Regions from separate parts of the Streptomyces sp. NPDC001816 genome, predicted to be linked through region 1. Evidence: riboswitches for the same ligand, from Rfam matches in the RefSeq annotation. Region 1 holds a riboswitch; each other region holds the start of a gene.
The links. Region 1 has a riboswitch for cyclic di-AMP ahead of ACFYZZ_RS40160 (transglycosylase SLT domain-containing protein). Riboswitches for the same ligand answer to the same signal wherever they lie in the genome.
Positions count from the first base shown of each region.

Region 1 (3,264 bases):
CGCGCGGCCGCGGCCGGGTCGCCTTCGGCGCCCCGCCCTGGGAGCAGCCGAGGCTGCGCCCCGAGTCGCCCTTCGGCCGTGCCTGGTCCCTGTGGGCGCTCAGCCACTACCCCCACCCGTACCGCTTCCTGCCCGCCCGCACCCGCCACTACCTGGTCCGCCGGGTCCTCGGTCCGCTCGGCGCCTGGTGGCTGCGCGACCGCTTCGAGGGCAGGGTGCAGGTCCAGGAGGTCGAGCGGGTGGTGGGCGCCGAGGCCCCGGACGGCAGCCCGGTCCTCACCGTCCGCACCCACGGCAAGGGCACCGAGCGGCTCTCGGCCGACCATGTGATCGCGGCCACCGGCTACCGCGTGAACATCGCCGCGATGGACTTCCTCGGCCCTGAGCTGCGCACCCGGCTGGCGGTGAGCCGGGGCACGCCCAGGCTCGGACCCGGGTACGTCTCCTCCGTCCCCGGCCTGTACTTCACCGGCCTCCCGGCGGCGTCCTCGTACGGCCCGGTGATGCGCTTCGTCTGCGGCACGGAGTTCGCCTCGCCGCGCCTGGCCGGGCATCTGGCGGCGGCACACGGCTGAGCCGCGGACGACGCCGTCTCGCTCACCGGCAGGTCCGATCGCGTCAACTCCACCACCATCAGGGCGGCCGCAGGGGCCACTTGGGGCCGAGGAGCACACAAGTCCGGGAACTTCAGGGTGAGTCGGCGGGGCGTGGGATCCGTATTCTCTGATCATGGCCGCACCCCCCGCATACTCACTGATCGCCACCGACCTGGACGGGACGCTGCTGCGCGGCGACGACACCGTCTCCGACCGGTCGCGCGCCGCGCTGGAGCGGGTGGCACGGGCCGGCGCCCGGCACCTGGTGGTGACGGGCCGCCCGGCTCCTCGGGTACGGCCCCTCCTGGAGGGCCTCGGCAGCACGGGGCTCGCGGTGTGCGGGCAGGGCGCGCAGGTCTACGACGCCGGCGCCGACCGTCTGCTGTGGTCGGTCCGGCTGGACCGGGAACTGGCCGAGACCGCGCTCGGCAAGATCGAGGCCGAGGTGGGGCAGGTCTACGCGGCCGTCGACCAGGACGGCGTGGACGGGCTCACCCTGATCGAACCCGGGTATCTGATGCCGCACCCGACCCTGCCCGCCGTGCGGGTCGGCCGCCGCGACGACCTGTGGTGCGAGCCCATCAGCAAGGTGCTGCTGCGCCACCACACGCTGTCCGACGACGAGTTGGCGGCGATCGCACGCTCGGCGGTGGGCTCGCTGGCGACGGTCACGATGTCGGGGCCCGGGACCGTGGAACTGCAGCCGTCCGGGGTCACGAAGGCGACGGGGCTGGCGCTGGCCGCCGAGTACCTGGGGATCGCCGCCGGCCGGGCCCTCGCGTTCGGCGACATGCCCAACGACATCCCCATGTTCGACTGGGCCGGACGCGGCGTCGCCATGGCCAACGCCCACCCCGAACTCAAGGCCGTCGCCGATGAGATCACCACGTCGAACGAGGACGACGGCATCGCCGTCGTCCTCGAAAGACTGTTCCCGACCGACTGACCGGGATATCAGTAGTGGCCCGCCGCGGGCGCCGGTCAGTAGGCGCCGAAGACGTTGTCGATCGACCCGTAGCGCTTGGCCGCGTAGTTGCAGGCGGCCGTGATGTTCGCGACCGGGTCGTAGATGTCGAAGGACGTTCCGGCCACGTGGTACGCGTTGAACGTCGGGTCGATGACCTGGAGCAGGCCCTTGGACGGGATGCCCTTGGCCGCGTTGGAGTCCCAGAGGTTGATGGCCGCCGGGTTGCCCGACGACTCACGGATGACATTGCGGTAGATGCCGTTGTACGTCCCCGGGATGCCCTTCTCGCGCATGATCGCGAGCGACTCGCGGATCCAGCCGTCGAGGTTGTTCGGGTACCCGGCGAGCGTGGTGGCCGGCGTGCTGGCCGTGGGGGTGGCCGCGGAGGCGCTGGTCGCGCCGATGACGGGAAGGGCGAGCACGGCGGCGCCGGTGCCGATGACGGCGAGCTTGCGGACGAGGCGGTTGGTGCGGGTGCGGCGGGGCTGAGCGGCAGCAAGCATGGGGACGTTCCTCTCCGTCGCCTACGAGGTGAGCTGTCGGGTTCGGGCGGGGAGGTGCCCGGCCGTACCTCTGGGGGGAGGCACGACTTCACCCCTAGCTGTCCCGGCGCGACGTGCGTCGTCCGGTCCGGCGGCTTACCTGGGTCCCCCGCTCCTGCCGTACGAATGAGTTCGTCGATGGGTGGTGTCAGACGCGGCAGGATTCGGCGTTCGTCTGACTGGCCCGGAAGCTATGCGACAGCACATGTCGGGAACAAGTACTGAATTCACCCAATGAGGCAGTTGACCTTGATCTATTCCAAATGGGGCACTTGATCCTTTGCGGTTGCCAACGCTCAACTGCCCGATGTGGAAAGGGGAGAACGAGGGTGGCGCCCCTTGGCCGATTCCCGGGCCCGCGTGACCCAACTCACGAAATGGCAAAGGGTACCAAATCAGACATGGGGGATTCGGGAGATTTGCTGGGTGTGGTGCAAAAGGAGTACTCCGCCCGCCGTGCGGTTCGCGACAAATCGGGCGAGATCCTGTTAAGTCGTTGTGTACCCACACTTATCAGATGATCAAAAACATACCGGCCCTGATCCGATACCGCCCGGGCTGGACCGGTGGGCGCTATCGGTGATCGAAACAGGACCGGATACGCTGACTTGAGTGATGGCAACGACCTATCGACAAACCGTGTAATCGCCAGCAGACACCAGCAGACAGGAGACCCCTCGTGACCGTCGTCGGGCCGTTCGGGCTGAGCGTGCGGGACCAGGCTCTGGAAGCCGATGTCCAGGCCGGATTGGCGGCTGTCGAGGAAGGCTTGCTCGAAGCCACCAAGAGCGAGGTCCCGTTCATCACGGAGGCCGCGCAGCACCTCGTACGGGCCGGTGGGAAGCGGTTCAGGCCGCTGCTCGTCATGCTCGCGGCGCAGTTCGGCGATCCGTACGCGCCGGGCGTCGTGCCGTCGGCCGTCGTCGTGGAGCTGACCCACCTGGCCACGCTGTACCACGACGACGTCATGGACGAGGCGTCCGTGCGGCGCGGCGTGGACAGCGCCAACACCCGCTGGGGCAACTCGGTCGCGGTCCTCACCGGCGACTTCCTCTTCGCCCGCGCCTCTCAGATCCTCGCCGACCTCGGCCCCGAGGCGGTCCGGGTCCAGGCCCTCGCGTTCGAGCGGCTGGTCACCGGGCAGATCCTGGAGACCGCG
Region 1 is NZ_JBIATY010000016.1:167,748-171,011, forward strand. Features, by position in the region: gene ACFYZZ_RS40150 (FAD-dependent oxidoreductase) at 1-575, shown strand, start outside; gene ACFYZZ_RS40155 (HAD family hydrolase) at 730-1,542, shown strand; gene ACFYZZ_RS40160 (transglycosylase SLT domain-containing protein) at 1,578-2,066, opposite strand; cyclic di-AMP (ydaO/yuaA leader) riboswitch at 2,072-2,285, opposite strand; gene ACFYZZ_RS40165 (polyprenyl synthetase family protein) at 2,785-3,264, shown strand, end outside.

Region 2 (3,264 bases), on a different contig from region 1:
AGGTGTCGCGGGAGACCAGGTTGTAGTGGGGCTGGAGGGCGACGTACCGGGCCAGGCCCTCGCGCTCGGAGAAGTCCAGGGAGGCCTGGAGGCGCTCCGGCGAGATGTTCGAGGCGGCGATGTGCCGGACCTTGCCCGCCTTCACCAGCTCGTCGAGTGCACCGATGATCTCCTCGACGGGCACCTCGGGCTTGTCGAAGTGCGTGTAATAGAGGTCGATGTGGTCGGTGTCCAGGCGGCGCAGGGAGGCGTCGGCGGCCGCCTTGATGTTGGCCGCGGTCAGGCCCTGGTACTGGGGGTGCTGGCTGACCTTGGTCGCGATGACGACGTCGGAGCGGTTGCCGCGGGCCTTCAGCCACCTGCCGATGATCGTCTCGGACTCCCCGCCCTTGTGGCCCTCGATCCACGCCGAGTAGGAGTCGGCGGTGTCGACGAAGTTGCCGCCGGCGGCCGTGTAGGCGTCGAGGACGGCGAAGGAGGTCTCCTCGTCGGCGGTCCAGCCGAAGACGTTGCCGCCGAGGGCCAGGGGGAAGACCTGAAGGTCGGATGAGCCGAGTGTGCGCAGGGAAGTCATGCTCTACGACAACACCGGCGGTGAATGATCGCATTCCGCTGCCGGTGCCGAGTTCCCGCAGGAGAAGGACGTGTCAGGGGGCGAGGCCCTTGTCGCGCAGCCACGCCATCGGGTCGATGCCGGTTGCCTGGCCGCCCGGGTGGACCTCCAGGTGGAGGTGCGGGCCGGTGACGTTGCCGGTGGCGCCGACACGGCCGATGACGTCGCCGGTGCTGACCTTCTGCCCGACGGAGACGCCGATCGAGGACTGGTGGCAGAACCACAGCTCGGTGCCGTCGTCCAGGGTGAGGACGGTGCGGTAGCCGTAGGCGCCGGCCCAGCCCGCCTGAGTGATGGTGCCGCTGTGGATGGCCTTGATGAGGGTGCCGGTGGGCGCGGCGAAGTCGAGGCCGGTGTGGTAGCCGGAGGACCACATCGATCCGGGCTGGCCGAAGGTGCCGGTGATCGTGTACGAGACGACCGGCAGCTTGTACTGCTTGGCCAGCGCGGCCAGGCGCTCTTCCTCGGCCTTCTTCTTGGCCGCGGCCTCCGCCGCCTTCTTGGCCTCGGCGGCCTTGGCTGCGGCTTCCTTCTGCGCCTTGGCGGCCGCGTCGGCGGCCTGCTTCTCGGCGGTGGCCGCCGCTATCGCGGTGGCCTTGCTGTCGGCCTTGCTCTGCTGCTGCTCGGCCTGGGCCATGATCCGGTTGCGCAGGGCCTCGCCCGCGTCGCTCTGGTCGCTTGCGGCGTCGGTCGTGCCGACGTTGGTCAGCGAGGCCGTGGTGGCCTTGGGCGCGTCGGAGGAGGAGCCGTCGTCGAACAGGGAGCTGACGGAGTCCAGGTCCGGCATGGAGATGGAGACCGGCGGCTTGCCGGTGTGGGCGCTGGCCATGCCGCCCGCGCCGACGGCGGCGATGACACCGACGCCGAGGACCGTGGAGCTGCGGGCGAGTCCGCCGCCGCGCTGCTTGCCCACGCGGTGCCGACCGCGTACCGGCCGGATGGACTCCTCGGTGGGGTTCCACTCCTCCCAGGGGCCCTCGTCGGTGCTCTGAGCGCCGAAGTAACCGAAGGTCTCGGTCTCGCTCGGCATGAACGGGGCTTCTGGGGCAGGCCGGTTGGACGCCACGAAGGCGCACTCCTTTCCTTCCTCCGCCTACCGGGTTAGCTGACGGGTTCGGAGCAGGAAGGTCTCCTACGCGCGTATACCTGCCGTGCTTCCACGGCGGCATCCGCGTGATTCACCCCAAGGTGGTGGTTCCCCGGTTCCCTTGCGGGATTCGGCGCGTGCGCACGGAGCCGCCTCTTGTGACGGCTGGGACGACCGCGCTGCGTTATCGAACGTTAATAGACCCGGACGTCAGATTCCAAGCCGTTCTGCTTGATCATTAACGTTTTTCGGGGCGGACGTAGGCGTCAGGACCGGTGGAAAACGGGCGAGTTGACCGGCGTCCAGGAGTCTCGGCAGTTTTGATGGTGTCTCAGATGTTATGCGGAGGGCTTCCGTCCGATCACCTTGGGTGACACTGGCGGGTCGTCAGGGCCGCCGTACGGCCAGCAGCGCCATGTCGTCCGTCATCCCGCCCCCGGAGTGCCGGCGCACCTCCGCGGCGAGGCGGCCGAGCAGCGCGCGGGGGTCGGGGAAGCGGCGTCCGGCGAGCCGGCGAAGGGGGTCGTAGAAGCGGCCGTGGGCGTCACGGGCCTCGGACAGGCCGTCGGTGTAGAGCAGCAGGGTGGCGCCGCTCGGGAAGCCGGACTCGGTCGCGCGGTCGGGCCACCGGCCGAGGTCGGCCATGCCGAGCGGCAGCGCGGGTTCGTGCGCGGCCAGGGTGCGCAGGGTGCCGTCGTCGTGCAGGAGCAGCGGTGGCGGGTGGCCGCGGTTGACGATCCGGACGACGCCGTCGTCACTGCCGCCGCTGCCGCCGTGCGGGAGTTCGGCGAGGACGGCGGTGGTGAAGCCCTCGAAGGCGTCGGTCCCGTCCCGCCGGGTGCCCTCGCGGGCCAGCGCCCGCTCCAGCCGCGCGGCCACCGCCTCCAGCGTGGTCTCCTGCTCGGCGGCCTCCCGGAACGCCCCGATGACCACTGCGACGGCGGCGACCGCGTCCATGCCCTTGCCGCGTACGTCCCCGACGACCAGCCGTACGCCGTGCGGGCTGTCCTGCACCGCGTACAGGTCGCCGCCGATGAAGGCGTCCTCCTGTGCCGCCTCGTACCGGGCCGCGATGTCGAAGCCGGCGATGCGGTCGTCCGGTTCGGGCACGACGGCTCGCTGGGCGGCCTCGGCGATCTCCCGGGCGGAGGCGAGCCGCTGGTCGCCGAGGCGCAGGACGCGGTTGATGGCGGCGGCCAGCACGGCGACCGTGGCCACGGTGACGATCTCGGTGATCGTGTGCACGTCCGTGGGGGGACCGGTCCGGGTGGTGACGACGACGGTGGCGACCAGGGCGGCGAGTCCGGTGAGCAGCGTGGTGCGCAGCGAGGACAGGGGCGCGGCGATCAGCGGGGCGGCCGTGAAGAAGGGCACGGCGGTGAAGGCGCGCGGCGTGAGCAGGTCGTACCCGATCCCCGCGGCGACCAGGAGGGCGGGCAGGGCGCGGGCCAGGGCGCGCGGGGTGGGGTGGCGGCCGCGGCGCCGGCCCGACGGCAGGGGCGCGCGGTCCGAGCCGGGGCCGGGGTTCGGGGCGCGGTCGCGCGGGAGTCGGCTGCCGGCCCTG
Region 2 is NZ_JBIATY010000006.1:20,759-24,022, forward strand. Features, by position in the region: gene ACFYZZ_RS21725 (aldo/keto reductase) at 1-574, opposite strand, end outside; gene ACFYZZ_RS21730 (M23 family metallopeptidase) at 648-1,679, opposite strand; cyclic di-AMP (ydaO/yuaA leader) riboswitch at 1,687-1,846, opposite strand; gene ACFYZZ_RS21735 (PP2C family protein-serine/threonine phosphatase) at 2,088-3,264, opposite strand, start outside.
Region 2: it holds a riboswitch for cyclic di-AMP, as region 1 does, so the genes downstream of both, ACFYZZ_RS21730 (M23 family metallopeptidase) here and ACFYZZ_RS40160 (transglycosylase SLT domain-containing protein) in region 1, are expected to answer to the same signal.

Region 3 (3,264 bases), on a different contig from region 1:
TCGTCCTCGCCTCCGACGCCGAGGGCGCGGACATCGCCCTGGACCGTCTGGCCAAGCTGGTCTCCGAGGGGCTGGAAGAGCTCCCCGAGACCGTCTGAGGCATGCCAGGAAGCCGCGTCACCCTTTCCGGGTGGCGCGGCTTCCGCATTCTTTGCACCCGGTCCGGGGAATTCACCACAGGCACACCGAAGGCACGCGACCGCGAATTCACGGCGCACCGGGAAAAGGGCAGCGGAAATACCCGCCCATCGAATATCTCCTCTTTGTATACGGCGCCCGTGTTAATGCCGCAGGCTCTGCATGTTTACGGCATGTTGCGAGTTCCTCACACGCTCGGAGCGGTCCCCGCCCGAGGTGAACCGCAGCCGGTGCGCGCCCGTCGAGCGCTCCGTGTGCATCGCCGTGATCGCCCGCGCGCGCTCGCTGTCGCCGCGTGCCACCGCGTCCACGATCGCGCCGTGCTCCGCCCAGGAGTCCACCGGACTCGGCGGCGCCTCCACCGTGTACATCCAGGCGATCTTGTGCCGCAGCTGGGTCAGCATCGAGGACAGCGAGGGGCTTCCGGAGGCCTGCGCCAGCGTCTCGTGGAACCAGCCGCCCAGCGAGCGCAGATCGTCGCTGCTGCCCCGCCTGGCCCGCTCCTGGCCCAGCCGGACCAGCCCTCGCAGCACCTTCAGATGGGCCTCGGTGCGCCGCTGGGCGGCCCGGGAGGCGCCGAGCGGCTCCAGGAGCGTGCGCATCTCCAGCAGGTCGGCGGCCTCCTGCTCGGTCGGCTCGGCCACGCACGCGCCCGCGTGCCGTCGGGTCACCACGAAGCCCTCCGCCTCCAGGGTGCGCAGGGCCTCACGGACAGGGACGCGCGAGACGCCGTAGCGGCGGGCGAGGACTTCCTCGGTGAGGCGGCCGCCGCGCTCGTAGACACCCGCGACGATGTCGTCCCGGATCGCCGTGCACACCGAGTGCGCCGGAATACGCATGACCGACCTCCGCTTTAATCCCCGTGAAACGTCGACGATGGACGCATGTTCCGTGACTCTATTGCAATGAGCCGGAATTTCCGACGGCAGGCCGGAATCCATGGATATTTTTTGGACAGCGGATGCCGCAGGCACTGCGAAAAACGGCGAAAGCCCCGGCTCGTGAGCCGGGGCTTCGGGATGTCGTGCGCCGGAGCGTCAGACGTTCACGCCGTGCTGGCGGAGATAGGCGATCGGGTCGACGTCCGAACCGTACTCGGAGGTCGTGCGGGCCTCGAAGTGCAGATGCGGTCCGGTGACGTTGCCGGTCGCGCCGGACAGGCCGATCTGCTGGCCCGGGAGGACCTTCTGGCCCACGACGACGCCGATGGACGACAGGTGTCCGTACTGGGTGTACATGCCGTCGGCCATCCGGATCACGATCTGGTTGCCGTACGCGCCGCCCCACCCGGTGGAGACGACCGTGCCGGAGCCGACCGCGTGGACGGACGTCCCGCTGGCCGCGTGGAAGTCGATGCCGGTGTGGGAACCGGAGGACCACAGGGAGCTGCTGGCCTTGTAGCCGGTGGAGACGTACGAGTGCGCGATCGGGGCGACGAAGGCGTTCAGGCGCTTGCGCTCGGCCTCTCGCGCGGCGCGGGCCTGGGCCTCGCGCTCCTTCTTCGCCTCCATCGCGGCCACCTTGGCCGCGGCCTCCTCGGCCGCCTTCTGCCGGGCGGCCACCAGCTGGGCCTCGGCCTGCGCGTCGATCTGCTCGGCGACCGAGTCGCTTTCGGTGATGACCGGGGTGAGGCCGGTGTCCTCGACGGAGTTGTCCGCGGCGAGCGCCGGGCCGGCCGCCAGGGTGCCGACGACACCGGTGGTGGTGAGGGCCGCGACACCGGCCGCCTGAACGGTGGTGCGCTTGACCCGGCCGGGCTTGCGGTGCTTCCCGGTGGCGTACATGAACGCCATGAAGTGGCTGGTCCTTTCCTTCCCTCTCGCCTACCGGGTTAGCTGACGGGTTCGGAGCAGGAAGGTCTCCTACGGACCCCCTCGCCGGTGCGCGGGCGTCCGATTCACCCCAGGGACTGCGGTGGGTCCCCGGCTCCCCTGGCTCGCGCCGTGGGGGGACTCGGCGATGACTGTCCGGTGCCGCGGGCGCGGCGCACTGCCTGACGAACAGCCCGGTCGACGCTATGCGGCCCGACTTTCGATCCCCAAACGGATCCGGGCTTTTGTAGCGCATCCCACAGGCCAGACAGGCAACCTCTGCCCCAATTCGGACATCTGGGGAAGGGCTCCGCACGGCAAAGGGCCCTGACGACCCGTCGGATCGTCAGGGCCCCACGCGCGCGGTGCGCCGTAAGCCGCTACTCGGCTGCCACGACGGTGACTTCGCCGATGCCGAGCGCCTCGACCGACGCCTTGATCTCGGCCGCGTCACCGACGAGGACGGTCACCAGGCGGTCCACCGGGAAGGCGTTGATGACCGCCGCGGTGGCCTCCACGGTGCCGGTGCCGGCGAGCTGCTGATACAGAGTCGCCTGGAAGTCGTCGGGCAGGTACTGCTCGACCTGGTCCGCCAGCGTGCTCGCGACGGCCGCCGCGGTCTCGTACTTCAGCGGCGCCACACCGACCAGGTTCTGCACGGCGACGTCCCGCTCGGCGTCGGTCAGGCCCTCCGCGGCGAGCGTGCGCAGCACCGTCCACAGGTCCTGCAGCGCGGGACCGGTGTTCGGGGTGTCCACGGAGCCGCTGATCGCGAGCATCGCGGCGCCCGTGCCGTCCGGCGCGGAGCGCAGGACCTGCCCGAAGGAGCGCACGCCGTAGGTGTAGCCCTTCTCCTCGCGCAGGACGCGGTCCAGGCGGGAGGTGAGGGTGCCGCCGAGGCAGTAGGTGCCGAGCACCTGGGCGGCCCACACGCGGTCGTGCCGGTCGGGTCCGATCCGGCCGATGAGCAGCTGGGTCTGGACGGCGCCCGGCCGGTCGACGATGACCACCCGGCCGGTGTCGTCGGCGGTCACCGGCGGCACGGGCCGCGGCGCGCCCGGGGTGCCCGTCCAGGCGCCCAGGGTGTCGGCGAGCAGCTCGTCCAGGTCGGTGCCGGTGAGGTCGCCGACCACGACCACGGTGGCCGTGGCGGGCCGCACATGGCGGTCGTAGAAGGCGCGGACGGCCGAAGCGTCGATCTTCTCGACCGTCTCCTCGGTGCCCTGGCGCGGCCGCGACATGCGCGAGCTCGCCGGGAACAGCTCCTTGGAGAGTTCCTTGGCGGCGCGGCGGGCCGGGTTGGCCAGCTCGTGCG
Region 3 is NZ_JBIATY010000001.1:142,934-146,197, reverse strand. Features, by position in the region: gene ACFYZZ_RS00635 (HPr family phosphocarrier protein) at 1-98, shown strand, start outside; gene ACFYZZ_RS00630 (GntR family transcriptional regulator) at 282-977, opposite strand; gene ACFYZZ_RS00625 (M23 family metallopeptidase) at 1,176-1,931, opposite strand; cyclic di-AMP (ydaO/yuaA leader) riboswitch at 1,944-2,107, opposite strand; gene ACFYZZ_RS00620 (M16 family metallopeptidase) at 2,330-3,264, opposite strand, start outside.
Region 3: it holds a riboswitch for cyclic di-AMP, as region 1 does, so the genes downstream of both, ACFYZZ_RS00625 (M23 family metallopeptidase) here and ACFYZZ_RS40160 (transglycosylase SLT domain-containing protein) in region 1, are expected to answer to the same signal.